DNA from 2 places in the Kribbella amoyensis genome. Region 1 is predicted to be linked to the other one. Evidence: riboswitches for the same ligand, from Rfam matches in the RefSeq annotation. Region 1 holds a riboswitch; the other holds the start of a gene.
The links. A riboswitch is a leader RNA that binds a small molecule or an ion and turns the genes downstream of it on or off. The one in region 1 is predicted to bind glycine.
Positions count from the first base shown of each region.

Region 2: another riboswitch for glycine. It lies ahead of FB561_RS05005 (L-serine ammonia-lyase); the one in region 1 lies ahead of gcvP (aminomethyl-transferring glycine dehydrogenase).

Region 1 covers NZ_VIVK01000001.1:5,239,294-5,246,870, reverse strand. The annotation lists gene FB561_RS24560 (serine hydrolase domain-containing protein) at 1-764, opposite strand, end outside; gene gcvP (aminomethyl-transferring glycine dehydrogenase) at 761-3,625, opposite strand; glycine riboswitch at 3,701-3,793, opposite strand; gene FB561_RS24550 (MerR family transcriptional regulator) at 3,909-4,523, opposite strand; gene FB561_RS24545 (bifunctional nuclease family protein) at 4,786-5,280, opposite strand; gene ftsR (transcriptional regulator FtsR) at 5,396-6,082, opposite strand; gene FB561_RS24535 (FHA domain-containing protein) at 6,066-6,590, opposite strand; gene gcvH (glycine cleavage system protein GcvH) at 6,708-7,091, opposite strand; gene FB561_RS24525 (DUF881 domain-containing protein) at 7,130-7,577, opposite strand, start outside.
Region 2 covers NZ_VIVK01000001.1:1,045,436-1,053,012, forward strand. The annotation lists gene FB561_RS04995 (hypothetical protein) at 69-689, opposite strand; gene FB561_RS05000 (alpha/beta fold hydrolase) at 843-1,532, shown strand; gene FB561_RS05005 (L-serine ammonia-lyase) at 1,494-2,867, opposite strand; glycine riboswitch at 2,946-3,038, opposite strand; gene FB561_RS05010 (DUF3817 domain-containing protein) at 3,101-3,445, opposite strand; gene FB561_RS05015 (hypothetical protein) at 3,549-4,466, shown strand; gene FB561_RS05020 (alpha/beta hydrolase) at 4,581-6,083, shown strand; gene FB561_RS05025 (hypothetical protein) at 6,134-6,358, opposite strand; gene FB561_RS05030 (aminopeptidase P family protein) at 6,603-7,577, opposite strand, start outside.

The sequences.
Region 1 (7,577 bases):
TCGACAGTGTCCCGGCTCAGCACCTCGTACACCGGGTCGATCCAGAACGCCGCCAGCTTGGCCAGGTCCTCGATCGTGCTCCACAGCTGACCGGCCGGGGCCATCGCGGCCGCGTCGTGGGCCGGTTCCTCCTCGAGCCGACCGCTGAACGGGTGCACCGAGAACCCCTGGGCCGCGGGCGCCGCCGGGAAGTACGAGGTCCGCTTCATCTCCAGCGGCCGGAGGATCCGCTCCACCACCAGGTCGAACCAGGCCTCGCCGCGCACCCGCGCCACGATCTCACCGAGCAGGCCGTAGCCGAGGTTCGAGTAGTGGTGCCGCCGATCCGCCGGACCGGCCGCGTGCGCGTCGTCCATCGCGGCCGCGAGCTCGTCGAACGTGACGCCCGGGTTGCGCTCCCACCACGGCCCCTCGGGCTCGGCGTTCATCCCGCCCGAGTGCGCGAGCAGGTGCCGGATCGTCCGGTCCCCGAACGCGATCCCGGGCAGATGCTTGCCAACGGCATCGTTCAGCCCGAGCAGCCCGTCGTCCCGGCACTGCAGCACCAGGATCGCGGTCAGCGTCTTCGTGATCGACCCGATCCGGTACTGCACGTCCGGCCCCGGCGCGCCCCCGTCCACGGTGGCGAACCGCCCCCGCGACCCGGTCCACACCAAGGCGCCGTCCCGCAGCACCCCGGCGTTGATCGACGGCAACCTCCACTCGGACTGCGCCGCGGCCACCTCCGCGAACAGGGCGGCCGCGGTGTCAGGACGAAGGGTCACTCAAAGGCCTCCGGGGACGGGCAGGAGCAGATCAGGTTGCGGTCGCCGTACGCACCGTCGATGCGGCGGACCGGCGGCCAGTACTTGGTGGTCCGGTCGACGGAACGCGGGAACGCGGCCTCCTCACGGGTGTACGCGTGGTCCCACTTGTCGTTGATCACCGAGGACGCGGTGTGCGGCGCGTTCACCAGCGGGTTGTCGCCGGCCGGCCACTCCCCCGCCACGACCCGGTCGATCTCGTGCCGGATCGCGATCATCGCGTCGACGAACCGGTCCAGCTCGCCCAGGTCCTCGGACTCGGTCGGCTCGACCATCAGCGTGCCGGCCACCGGGAACGACATCGTCGGCGCGTGGAAGCCGTAGTCGATCAGCCGCTTGGCGACGTCGTCGACGGTGATGCCGGTCTCCTTGGTGATCGGCCGCAGGTCCAGGATGCACTCGTGCGCGACCAGGCCGTTCTCGCCGGTGTAGAGCACGGGGAACGCGTTCTCGAGCCGCTTGGCGACGTAGTTCGCGGTCAGCACCGCGTTCTTCGTCGCCGCGGTCAGCCCCTCGGCGCCCATCATCCGGATGTACGCCCAGGAGATCGCCAGCACCCCGGCCGACCCGAACGGAGCAGCGCTGATCGGGCCGACCCCGGACTCCGGTCCGGCCTGGTCGAGCAGCGGGTGGTTCGGCAGGTACGGCGCCAGGTGCTCGGCCACCGCGACCGGACCGACACCAGGGCCGCCGCCACCGTGCGGGATACAGAACGTCTTGTGCAGGTTCAGGTGGCTGACGTCGCCGCCGAACTCGCCCGGCTTGGCGAGGCCGAGCAGGGCGTTCAGGTTCGCGCCGTCGACGTACACCTGGCCGCCGTGGTCGTGGACGATCCGGCAGACCTCGGTGACGCTCTCCTCGTACACGCCGTGCGTCGACGGGTACGTGATCATGATCGCGGCCAGCTTCGCCGCGTGCTCGGCGGCCTTGGCGCGCAGGTCGTCCAGGTCGATCGTGCCGTCGTCGTTGCCCTTGACAACGACGACCTTCATCCCGGCCATCACCGCGGACGCCGCGTTGGTACCGTGCGCGCTGGCCGGGATCAGGCAGACGGTGCGCTCGCTGTCGCCGTTGGCCAGGTGGTACCCACGGATCGCGAGCAGCCCGGCCAGCTCACCCTGCGAGCCCGCGTTCGGCTGGATCGACACCTTCGCGTACCCGGTCACCTCGGCCAGCCAGCGCTCCAGCTGACCGATCAGCTTGACGTACCCGGCGGCGTCCTCGATCGGCGCGAACGGGTGCAGGTCGGCGAACTCGGGCCAGGTGACCGCTTCCATCTCGGTGGTCGCGTTCAGCTTCATCGTGCACGAGCCGAGCGGGATCATGCCCCGGTCGAGCGCGTAGTCCTTGTCGCTCAGCTTGCGCAGGTACCGCAGCATCGCGGTCTCCGAGCGGTGCGTGTTGAAGACCGGGTGGGTCAGGTACTCGGTGCTGCGGGCAACGGCCTGGTCGAGCGCCGGGCCGGTGAGCGCGGCGTCGTAGGTGACGCCGAAGGCCTGGCAGACCCGGCTCAGCACCGAGGCGTCGGTCTTCTCGTCGCAGGACAGGCCGACGTGGTCGGCGTCGACGAGGCGCAGCCAGATCCCGTGCTGCCGGGCCGCGTCGACCACGTCCGCCGCGCGGCCTGGGACCCTGGCGAGCACGGTGTCGAAGAACTGCTCGTGCACGACCTCGATGCCGCCGGCCCGCAACGACGCGGCCAGGCTGTCGGCGTGCCCGTGCACCCGCTCGGCGATCGCCTTCAGGCCGTCCGGACCGTGGTACACCGCGTACATCGACGCGACCACGGCGAGCAGCACCTGCGCGGTACAGATGTTCGAGGTCGCCTTCTCGCGACGGATGTGCTGCTCCCGGGTCTGCAGCGCCAGCCGGTACGCCGGGGCGCCGTCCGCGTCGACGGAGACGCCGACGAGGCGACCGGGCAACGACCGCTCCAGGCCGGTCCGGACCGACATGAAGCCGGCGTGCGGGCCACCGTAGAAGAGCGGAACGCCGAAGCGCTGGGACGAGCCGATCACGATGTCGGCCCCGGCCTCGCCCGGCGCCTCGAGCACGGTCAGCGCGAGCAGGTCGGACGCCACCGCGACCAGGGTGTCGCGGGCGTGCGCGGCCTCGATCAACGGCCTCAGGTCGCGGACGGCTCCACCGGCGCCGGGGTACTGGACCAGGAAGCCGAAGAAGTCACCGTCCGGCAGGCCGTCGGTGGTGTCGGCGAGCACGACCTCGATCCCGAGCGCCTCGGCCCGGGTCCGGACCACGGCGATGGTCTGGTCGAAGCAGTCGGCGTCGACCAGGAACCGGTCGCTCTTGCTCTTGCGGTTCCCCCGGTGCGCCAGCGTCATCGCCTCGGCGGCCGCGGTGCCCTCGTCGAGCAGCGACGCGTTCGCGGTCGGCAGCCCGGTCAGGTCGGACACCACGGTCTGGAAGTTCAGCAGCGCCTCCAGCCGGCCCTGCGAGATCTCCGGCTGGTACGGCGTGTAGGCGGTGTACCACGCCGGGTTCTCGACCAGGCGGCGGACGATCACCGACGGCGTGAAGGTGCCGTAGTACCCCTGGCCGATCATCGAGGTGGCGATGGTGTTACGGGCGGCGAGCTGCCGGAGCTCGGTCAGCGCGTCCACCTCGGAGGCGGGCTCGGGCAGCCGGAGCGGCTCGGCCGACCGGATCGAGGCGGGCACCGCGGCATCGACGAGCGCGTCGACGTCGGCGTACCCGAGGGCGCGCACCATCGTGGCGACCTCGTCAGGGCGTGGCCCGATATGGCGGTCGGCGAAGGCGGCCGAGACCAGCGGGGTGGGGGTGGAGGAGTCTTGCGCAGTCATCGAGAGAGGCTCCGTTGCTGACAGTTCTGCCGGTGGCCTCCCCCTCTGTCACGCGCGGACACGCTTCAGAGTCGCCTGTGGCACCCGGTCCATGGGCCTGAGAGGTTCCGGGGAGGAATTGCCCCTTCGGCGCCCGGGCATCGCCCGGAACTCTCCCGCGTGCTGTGTGCGGCTATCGCCGAGGTTACCAGCAACCGGGCGGTTCATCGGGCAGTACGCACCCGGGCAGCAGAACGCCCACCCGCCGGGGAAGTGAGTGGGCGCGGAGAGTGAGGACGGTGGTTCAGCCGGTCATCCGGGCGCGGCGGCGAGCGGCGAGTTCGTCGCTCGCGTGCGGCTCGGCCTCGTCGCCGTGGCCGGCCCGCTCGGTCGGCAGCTCGGACAGCGAACCCTCGACCTCGCGCCAGACCCCGCCGAGCGCGATCCCGAAGACCCCCTGACCGCCGGCCAGCAGATCGATCACCTCGTCCGGCGAGGTGCACATGTAGACCGAGGCGCCGTCGCTCATCAGCGTGATCTGGGTCAGGTCGTCGATCCCGCGCTGGCTCAGGTGCGCGATCGCGGTCCGGATCTGCTGCAACGAGATGCCCGCGTCGAGCAGCCGCTTGATCACCTTGAGCAGCAGCACGTCGCGGAAGCCGTAGAGCCGCTGGGTGCCGGACCCGGTGGCCGGGCGCACCGACGGCGACACCAGACCCGTCCGGGCCCAGTAGTCGAGCTGGCGGTAGGTGATCCCGGCGGCCGCGCACGCGGTCGGGCCACGGAACCCGACGTCCTCCGGCATCGGCGACAGGTCGTCGTCGAAGAGCAACCCCTGAACACCCGCGGCCGCGGCCGCGTCGGCGTGCGCGTCGGACGTCGACTGCGCCGTCAGATCAGTGTCGCCGGTGCGTGTCACGCCTGCGCCTCCCTGGGTACCGACTGGAACGGATCACATCCGTGGAGTTACAACACTCCACAACTCCTTCAAGGTAAGCCGCCGACCAGGGCCGGTCAACGACAACGGGTCCGAGCCGGGAGCGTGTCGCGCTCCCGACCCGAATCGTTACCTGTCCGGGCTTGTACCAGGTGGGTTCAAGTCCGGGCGCTGTTCAGGTGTGAAAGTCCGTCTTTTCGTCGATGCCGACGGGTGAGTACCCCGTTCGGGTCCGCCCTACACGTCAGCTCTTGTCGAAGTCCTCAGGTGTGACCTGATCGAGAAACTCGCGGAACCGCTCGACCTCTTCTTCTTCCTCGACCTCGTCGGCGCCGTCGGTCTCGCTGTCCGGCACCGGGATGCCGGCCTCGGCCAGGATCTCCTCGGCGCAGAACACCGGCGTCCCGGTCCGCAGCGCGAGCGCGATCGAGTCCGACGGCCGGGCCGAGATCTCGGTCTTGTCGTCGAAGACCAGGATCGCCTCGAACACCCCGTCGGTGAGGTTGACGATCCGGACCTGGCTGAGCGTGTGCCCGAGCACCCGGATCGTCTCCGCGAACAGATCGTGGGTCAGCGGCCGGGGCGGCTCCATGCCCTGCTGGGCGAAGGCGATCGCACTGGCCTCGGCCGCACCGATCCAGATCGGCAGGTACCGCTCACCGCCGACCTCCCGGAGCAGCACGATCGGCTGACTCGAGGGCATCTCCACCCGGACTCCGACCACGTCGACTTCGCGCACACCATCAGCCTACTCTGCACACCCAGTCACGGCAGGTCGGTGGTCACCGCCCGGCTTCGACCCCAATCCGGGAGCACCTCGTACGCCGGACGCGAGGTGGTCCGGCGTCCAGCGATCAGCGCGGCAGCCGGGCGCGGACCAGGGCCGCGTGCAACCGGACGGCGAGCGCGGCGAGCTCCTCGGTCCGCTCGGTCCGGCGAGGTCCGGTCACCTGCTCGATCAGGCCGGCCTCGCGATCGGCGGCGGTCCGGAACGGCCGCAGGTGCCGTGGTTCCACGCCGTGCCGGCCGAACTCCGCGGCCGCCCGCGCGATCAGGATCGCGTCCCCGTCGTAGTGGTTGCCCCGGGCCACCAGCAGGCTGTGGCTCTCCAGCTCGGCGAGCAGCTCGGCCGAGATCCCGGCCGCCGCCCGCAGTTCGTCCCGGGTCAGCTTCAACTCGGTGCCGTGGACACCGAAGTCCTCGGCGGCCGGCAGCCCGGCCGGCTCGGGCAGCTGCTCGGGGGCCGCGGGCCGTCCGCCGGGGGTCGGCCGCAGCCCCCGGTCGATCGCGGCCAGGTGCTCCTTGATCACCTTCAGCGGCAGGTACTGGTCCCGCTGGGCGGTGAGCACGTACCGGAGCCGGTCGACGTCGGCGGCACTGAACTTGCGGTACCCCGACGCGGTCCGGGCCGGCGTCACCAGTCCCTCCGCCTCGAGGAAGCGGATCTTGGAGATGGTGACGTCGGCGAACTCGGCCCGCAGTACCTGCAGCACCTCGCCGATGCTGCTTCCTCCGGCGCCTGCGTCAGGCTTGCTGGCCACTGGCGTAGTAGACCAGCCGGTACTTGCCGATCTGGACCTCGTCGCCGTTGGTCAGCTGGACCTCGTCGATCCGGTCCCGGTTGACGTAGGTGCCGTTCAGGCTGCCGACGTCGCGCACCTTCACCCCGGCCGGGTCGCGCCGGAACTCCGCGTGCCGGCGGGACACCGTGACGTCGTCCAGGAAGATGTCGCTGTCCGGGTGCCGGCCGGCGGTGACCACGTCGACGTCGAGCAGGAACCGGCTGCCCGCGTTCGGGCCGCGCTGCACGATCAGCAGCGCCGACCCGGCCGGCAGCGCTCCGACGGCGGCCTCGTCCTCGACCGACAGCTGGTCACCGGTGTCGATCCGCTCGGTCTCCGGCTCGGCCGGGATCGGCGTCAGCATCGCGGTGTCGGTGACGCCGGGGGCGGGCACCGGACGGTCCGCGCCAGGGAGCATCGTTCCGCACTGCGAGCAGAACCGGCTGCCCTCGGAGTTCTCGTGCCCGCACTGGTTGCAGAACGGCATGCTGTGATCCTCCCGATCGCCGGCGGTCCGGCGACGTTGTCTCGTAGATCCCCGTGTGATGACAAGTGTGGACTGTGACCTCAACCCTCGACCGGCGGTTGAGGTCCGGACAACCTATCAGCTCTGGTCGAGCTGGCCCTTGTAGGTGTCGGCATCCATCAGCGCCGCCACCTCCTCGTCGTCGTCCACCTGGATGTCCAGCAGCCAGCCCTCGCCGTACGGGTCGGTGTTGACCAGGTCGGGCTGGTCGGCGAGCGACTCGTTCACCGCGGTGACGGTGCCGTTCACCGGCGCGAACAGGTCGCTGACGCTCTTGGTGGACTCCAGCTCGCCACAGGCGTCGCCGGCGCGCACCGCGGCGCCGACCTCGGGGAGCTGCACGTACACGATGTCACCGAGCGCGTCCTGGGCGAAGTCGGTGATGCCGACCCGCACCGGGCCGCCGTCGCCGGCCTTCACCCACTCGTGCTCGGCCGTGTACTTCAGGTCTTCGGGGTACACCTCGGTCCTCTTTCGCTCAAGTTCCGGTTGATCGGATCTCACTTGGTGGGGCTGGGCGCCGGGCGAGCGTAGCGATGCTCCTCCGGGGCGTGCAAGGCGGAGATCTGGACCTGCGGCAACTCGGTCACCTCGGCGGTTCCGCCGATCTGTGGGCCGGTCACCTCGCTGACCAGACCACCGGGGAAGTTGGCCGCCTCGGCCAGGTTGTGGGACTCGCCGATCGCCTCGATCACGTACGGCGACGCGACCCGCTCGCCGTCGATCCGGACACCGGGCGAGTCGTCGACGAAGTCGGTACTGGCGACCACCCGGACGGTGCCGTTGATCTGGATCGCCTCGGCACCGGCGTCGCGGAGTTCCTCGATCGCGTCGAGCAGGTTGCCGGCCTGCATCTTGCCGTCCGGGTCGTTCAGCGTGATCCGGACGCCGGGGCCCTGCGCGGGCAGCGTACCGGCCAGGATGCCGAGGGTACGGACCTGCTGCTCG
Region 2 (7,577 bases), 4.2 Mb from region 1:
GTCCGACACCCGGCCGGCCGCACTGGTTGGTGAGTGCTGCCGGTCCGCCGCCGCGTGGCTTCTGAGTGCTACGGGGTGAGGGCGTCGAGGAGGGCTAGGAGTGCGTCACCCAACGTCGGGTGGTCAGGGTCTTCGGGAGGTGGGGTCTGGGTGGTCGGGGGCTCGGTCGGTTCTGGTGGGTCGGACGGGGTGACCGTCGGGGTCCGCGTCGGCTCCGGGGTCCGCGTCGGCTCCGGGACCTCGGGGGTTCGGGTCGCCGCTGTCGTCGGCTCACCTGTCCGTTCCTCGACCGGGATCGGCGTCGGCTTGACCTCGCGCGGCTGCCGAGTTGCCGCGTCCGACGGGCGGTCGACGGGGCGCGCGACCGTCGCGGGCGGATCCCAGGACGGTAGGGCGGACGGTGTCGGGACCGGGGTGGTGGTCGGTGCGGCCGTCTTGTCCGGTGGGATCGGGGGGTAGGCGCGTTCGGATGCTCTGGTCGACGGGGGGCCGGTGACCGGGTTCAGGGCGTCCTGGGTTCCCGGGCCGGGGATCAACGGGAGCTGGGGGCCGCCGAGCAGGCTGACTGCGGTCAGGGCGGCGTAGATTCCCAGCAGGGTGGCGGTGGCGGCGGCGATCCGGCGGCCTTTCGGGCTCCTCAGCAAAGGCCGGCGACGTGCTGCCTGTTCTTCCTCGGAGAACGGCTTCACAAGTCCGGCACAGTAACGAAGCCGGGTCGTTTCAAACAGACCCTGGAACGATCTTCACCATTTCGCGGCCGAATCCGGCAGCCACAACCTGCCGGCTCAGCGAACTCGCCCACGCGACGAGCAGGACCGATCACGCTGTGCCAGCCTGCTGCGATGACAACAACTTTGCTGCTGCACGGACTCGGGGCCACGAGCCGCGTGTGGGACCGGTGGCACCTCGACGGCGCGATCGCGCCCGACCTCCCCGGCCACGGCACCGCCGACCCGCTGCCCGGCTACTCCTTCGAAACGATGACCGCCGCTCTCGCGCCCACCGTCCCGGCCGGCGTGACGATCATCGGCCACTCCCTCGGCGGCGTCCTCGCCCTCGAGCTCGCGTCCGGCCGGTACGGCGTGCGCGTGGATCGCGTGATCGCGCTCGGGGTCAAGGTGACCTGGTCCGACGAGGACCTCGCCAGGTCGGCGGCGTTGGCGGCCCGCCCGATCGCGTACTACGGCACCCGCGACGAGGCGGCAGCGCGGTACCTCCGGGTCGCCGGTCTCGACGGCATCGTGGATCCGCGTGATCCCGCGGTCGACCACGGCCTCGTCCAGGACGACCAGGGCTGGCGGCTCGCCCTGGATCCACGGGCCTTCGGCGTCGGCGCCCCGAATCTCCCGAGGCTGCTGCGTGACGCCCAGGCCGACGTGGTGCTGGCCCGGGGCGAGCTGGATCCGATGAACACCGACGCCGAGCTCGCCGCGCTGCACGACCAGGTGGTCACGCTGCCCGGGCTCGGCCACAACGCGCACGTGGAGGATCCGTCAGCACTCGATCACGTTCACGGCGAGCCCGCCGCGTGACGTCTCCTTGTACTTGATCTTCATGTCGGCGCCGGTCTCGCGCATCGTCTTGATCACCTTGTCCAGCGTGACCACGTGCACCCCGTCCCCGTGCATCGCCATCCGGGCCGCGTTGATCGCCTTCACCGAGGCCATCGCGTTCCGCTCGATGCACGGGATCTGGACCAGCCCGCCGACCGGGTCGCAGGTCAGGCCGAGGTTGTGCTCCATCGCGATCTCGGCCGCGTTCTCGACCTGCTCCGGGGTGCCGCCGAGGACCTCGCAGAGTCCGGCCGCCGCCATCGAACAGGCCGAGCCGACCTCGCCCTGACAGCCGACCTCGGCCCCGGAGATCGACGCGTTCTCCTTGTACAGCACGCCGATCGCGGCGGCCGCGAGCAGGAACCGGATCACGCCCTCTTCGGTGGATCCGGGCACGAACCGGCGGTAGTAGTGCAGCACCGCGGGGATGATGCCGGCGGCGCCGTTCGTCGGGGCGGTGACGATCCGGCCGCCGGACGCGTTCTGCTCGTTCACCGCGAGCGCGAACAGGTTCACCCAGTCCATCACCTTGAGCGGGTCCATCGACCACGGGTCCCGGCTGAGCTTCTGGTGCAGGGCGTACGCGCGCCGCGGCACCTTCAGACCGCCGGGCAGGACGCCCTCGGTCTCGCAGCCCTCCTGGACGCAGTCCTGCATCACCTGCCAGATGTGCAGCAGGCCGGCCCGGATCTCCGGCTCGGTCCGCCAGGCCAGCTCGTTCGCGAGCATCACCTCGCTGATCGGCAGGTGCGACTCGCGGCACCGGTCGAGCAGTTCGGCGCCGGAGCGGAACGGGTACTTCAGCGGCGTCCGGTCCGGCACGATCCGGTCCCCGGCCGCTGCGGTCTCGTCGACCACGAAGCCGCCGCCGACGGAGTAGTACGTGCGCTCGCGCAGCACCTCGCCACCGGCATCGCGGGCCAGGAACCGCATCCCGTTCGGGTGGTACGGCAATGCCTTGCGCCGGTGCATCACCAGCTGGCTGTTCTCGTCGAAGGCGACCTCGTGCGTCCCGGCGAGCCGGAGCCGGCCGTGGGACCGGATCACCTCGACCCGGCCGTTCACCGAGCGCGTGTCGACGGTCTCCGGGTCCTCGCCCTCGAGGCCGAGCAGGACGGCCTTGTCACTGCCGTGGCCGTGCCCGGTCGCGCCGAGTGAGCCGAACAGCTGCGACTCGACGGCCGTGGTCCGGGTGAGCAGACCGTCGTCGGCGAGGCCGAGGGCGAACGTCCGGGCGGCTCTCATCGGGCCCACGGTGTGTGAGCTGGACGGGCCGATCCCGATGCTGAAGAGATCGAAGACGCTGATCGCCATCTGGAGGATTCCTTCCGGTCACCGTTGACCGTTTGGTTGCCTCCCCACTCTGTCAGGCTTGCTGCCTTCCAGAGGTGCCTCGCCCGTGCGGTGAAGGTGCCTGAGAGATTCTTGGGGAGAGTTGCTCCTACGGCGCCCGGGTCGAGCCCAGGTCTCTCCCGCACGGGTTCATGCGGCTGCTGTGCACTTGAGTGGTCGGACGCCGCGACGGTACGGCGGACCCGGTGCGCGCGTCAATCCGCCCGGCCGGTCGCGCCGAGCCGCCCGGTCCGGGACGCCCAGAGCTCGAAGAACCAGGTGAACAGCGGCGGAACACTCGCCGCCAGCGCCAGCAGCGTGGTCGGCCAGGTCCAGCCCAGCGGCTTACGGACCACGGCGACGGTGAGCAAGTACAGCACGAAGATGCCGCCGTGGATGGGGCCGAAGATCTGCACCCCGAGCTCCTGTTCGGTCAGCACGTGCTTGAACAGCATGCCGATCAGCAGGCCGGTCCAGGACACGGCTTCGGCGACGGCCACGATGCGGAACCACATCGCGTGCTTCTGGGCGGCGGGGGCCTCGGCGGCGATCTCGGTCATCGATCTGGACCCTAACAAGGCGCGCCAACTCCCCATCGGGCGATGGAGCCCGCTCCCCCGCCGGAGTGATCCGCGGACCGCGGGCGCCGACCAGGCTGAGGTCATGACCACGATCGCGCGGACCTCGACCGCCCCGGCCTGGGCCGCCTCAGTACCGCGGGCCGCGCTGCTCTGGTCCGCGGTCTACGGCGGTGTGCGGCTCTGGTTCGCCACCGGACACGGGCCGGACTGGAAGCTCCCGGGGAACGACCTGCTCGTACCGGACTGGGTCGCCGTGGCCGGGTGTGCGCTGAGCGCCGCCGGGCTGGTCACGCTGGCTAAGCGCCCCCGTAGTCGCGTGCTGATCGGCCTGGTGTGGGCGATGGCGGCCGGGTGGGTCGCCGTGTCCGCGTTGGCGTTGCTGGACGTGGTCGGCGGAATCCTCCCCGGCCTGGGCATCCCCTTCGACCTCGCCGGACTGCTCAGCCGCTTCGGTGCACTGACCGGCGCAGCGCTGCTCGGCCTCACCGCGCTCACCCGGCAACGCGCGCTCGACCCCACCTGCCTCCGCTGTAGCGGACAACCTCACCTCACCTCGACTCCACGGTGGGCCTTCGCCGCTGCGTGGCTCGCCGTCGCGGGCTGCCTTACTCGTCTGGCCGCCCAGGCCGTGGTCGGCTTCGACTTCGTGCCGTACGACGCGGGCCTGTCGATTCTGTTGTTCGAGGGCGGCTTCCTGCTCGCGGGGATCCTGCTGCCGCTCCTGCTGGTGTACCGAGCCGGTCGCGTCTTTCCCCGCTGGATGCTGCTCCTTCCCGGGGCCGGCCTGGGCGCGGGCATTACGGCGTACTTCGGTGTCGGGTTGCTGCAGATGATCGCGGCCGCTTTGCAGGGCAAGGCGGTGTACGGGGACGTGGGGTTGCCGGACAGCTTCTTCTGGGTCGCCGTGCCCGCGTACTTCGCGTGGGGCGTGGGGCTCGCGGTCGCGGCGTACGGGTATCACCTGCGGACCCGCAGACCCTGCAAGGGCTGCGGTCGCTGACCCCCAGCCGTCCCCCACCGGCGACGGGGGTCTGGTCCGGGGACAGACCTGATGCCGCCGGACAGCGATTGCCGAAGGATCGGGGACGTTTCCCAGACGACAGGAGATGTCCACGTGCGCACTGCAACAAGACGGCTCAGGACCACCGCGTGGGGTGTGGTCCTGGGCGTCGCCGCAACCGGCGTCGGCGCCCTGCCGACATCCGCCCAGGCCGCCCCCTCGGAGGTGCGCCCGTCGAAGGTGGAGTGGTCCGACTGCACGCCGGTCGGGGACGAGGATCCCCAACTGGTGAAGGGATCGCAGTGTGCGACCCTGCAGGTCCCCGTGGACTGGCAGCGGCCGGACGGACCCACCTTCGGCCTCGCGATCGCCCGGCGGCCGGCGAAGGACCCGGCCCGGCGCGTCGGGGTGCTGGTCTTCGGGCCCGGCGGTCCCGGCGACTCGGGCGTGTCCCGGATCAAGACCGGGATGACCCGCTTCAGCGAGAACCTGCAGGACCGGTTCGACATCGTCAGCCTCGATCCACGGGGTATCGGCGGCAGCAACCCGGTGAAGTGCTCGGCGGCGTTGCTGGCCCGGCAGCCCTCACCCTTGATCGGTAGTCAGGCGGAGTTCGACCGGACGATCCGCTACAACCGGGAGCTGTCCGCCGACTGCCGCGCGAACACGGGACCGGTGTACGACCACATCGACAGCCTGCAGAGCGTCCGGGACGTCGACGCGATCCGCTCGGCACTCGGCGAGCAGCAACTCACCTTCCACGGCAGCTCGTACGGGACGTTGCTGGGTGAGCAGTACGCCGAGGTGTTCCCGCGGCGTGTCCGGGCGATCGTGCTGGAGAGCTCGGTCGACCACAGCCTCGGCACGTCCGCGTTCCTCGACACGCAGGCCGCGACCGCGCAGGACTCCTTCGACGAGTTCGTCCGCTGGTGCGAACGCAGTACGGACTGTGTGCTGCACGGGCGAGACGTGCGCGCGCTGTGGGCCGACCTGCTCGCCCGGGCCGGCCGTGGTGAGCTGCCCGATCCGAGGGACCCGCACACCGCGCTGACGCCGTTCACGCTCAGCTATGCGGCGTTCCGGACCTTCTACGACGCGGAGTGGCCGAAGCTGGCCGGCATCCTGCAGCAGCTGGAGAAGAGCGAGCCCCCGGTAGTTACTGAGCCGCCCGCGCCGACAGGGTTGCGGTCGAACCCGTTCGCGGTGTTCTGCCAGGACTGGCGACTTCCGGTGCACAGCTACCAGCAGTACGCCGCGCAGCTGCGCACGCTGGGCCGCAAGTACCCGGAGATGCGATACCCCGGTGCGTTGCTTGCGACCGCGTCCTGCCTCGGCGCACCGACCGAGGTGGACAACCCACAGCACCGTCTGCGGGTGCGCGACCTGGACCGGCCGATCCTGCTGGCCGCGACCGTCCACGATCCCGCGTCGGGCTACAACTGGGCGACGAACGTGGCCCGGCAACTCGGGCACTCGGGCGTCCTGCTCACGTACGAGGGCTGGGGACACGGCAGCTACTCGACGAGCCCGTGCATGCAGGCCGCGATCGATACGTACCTGGTCGAGCTGACGGTCCCACGGCGCGGCAACAGCTGTCCCGCCGTACCCGCGGGCTGAGTGGAAGCCGGAGCCCCCGACGCCGTACTGCCGTCGGGGGCTCCGGTCGTTCAGGCGTCCTCGAGGACTCGCGGCAGCCAATCGCCGCGGACCACCCGGTCGGACAGCGCGAGCAACTCACCACAGGCCGTTTCCAGCGCCTGGGTCTGGGTCGCGCAACCGTCGACGAACCAGAACGGATCGTCCGGTTGTGGATCGTCGGCGTCGTCGATGTCGGCGTACCAGTGCCGGCCGCCGGCGCACGCGCAGTGCACCACCCGCACACGCAGGTTCATAGGAATCCCCAATTCCTGATACCTGGGTCCCCCAGTGCCGAGCTCCAGCGCTGACGGGAAACGAAGTCCCGGTCAGGGTCGTCCCGGCGGGCGTATGGCTCGCGGCCCCCCACTCCCATACGCTCCGCCGGGTCGACCCTCCCCCCGCCCCCTACATCGTTGCCGACCGCCCCGGTGTTACCGGTTGTGACCAGAATTCTTTCCGCTCCGGCCGCGTCACTCTCGGTGTACTACACCGGAGCGGCTAATCCTGCTGGGCCTTGACCCACTGCTCCAGCCCGTCGGCCGTGATCGGCAGCGGCTCGGTCAGGATCTCCAGCTGGTCCTCGTGCACGACCACGTTGTCCTCGATCCGGATGCCGACGCCGCGCAGCTCGGGCGGCACGGTCTCGTCGTGCGGGTGGAAGTACAGCCCCGGCTCGACGGCCAGCGCCATCCCCACCTCGATGTCCCCGGCCAGGTACTTCTCCGGCCGCGCCGCATCGCAGTCGTGCACGTCCAGGCCGATGTAGTGCCCGAGCCCGCAGACCACGTACCGGCGGTGCTGCTGGCCGTCCGGCCCGAGCGCCTCGTCCAGCGACACGTCCAGGATCCCCCAGTCCCGCAGCCCCTCGACCAGCGTCCGCATCGCCTCGTACTGGAAGGCCCGGTACGGCGCACCCGGGCGGACCGCCGCCAGCGCCGCGAGCTGGGCCTGGTGGACCAGGTCGTACACCTGGCGCTGCGCGGCCGTGTACTCCCCGGTGGCCGGGAAGGTCCGGGTGACGTCCGCGGTGTACAGCGTCCGGGTCTCGACCCCGGCGTCCAGCAGGATCACGTCGCCCTCCCGGACCGCGCCGTCGTTGCGGACCCAGTGCAGCACCGGAGCGTGGTTGCCAGCAGCAACGATCGAGGCGTACCCGACGCCGTTGCCAGCGGTCCGGGCGCGCCGGTCGAAGGTGCCCTCCAGCCAGCGCTCGCCGCCCCCTCGGATCGCCTCCGGCAGCTCGCGGGCCACGTCGGCGAAGCCCTGCACGCTGGCCTCGACCGCCTCCCGGAGCTGGTCGAGCTCCCAGTCGTCCTTGATCCGGCGCAGCTCGGAGATGCTCTGCCGGAGGATGTCGCCGTCGGTCGGCGAGGTCCGGACCAGCGCGTCCAGCATCGGCTCGACGCCGGGCACGGACAGCATGTACGGGACGGCGCCGCGGACCGCGGTCGGCAGCTCCTCGATCGGGCGGCA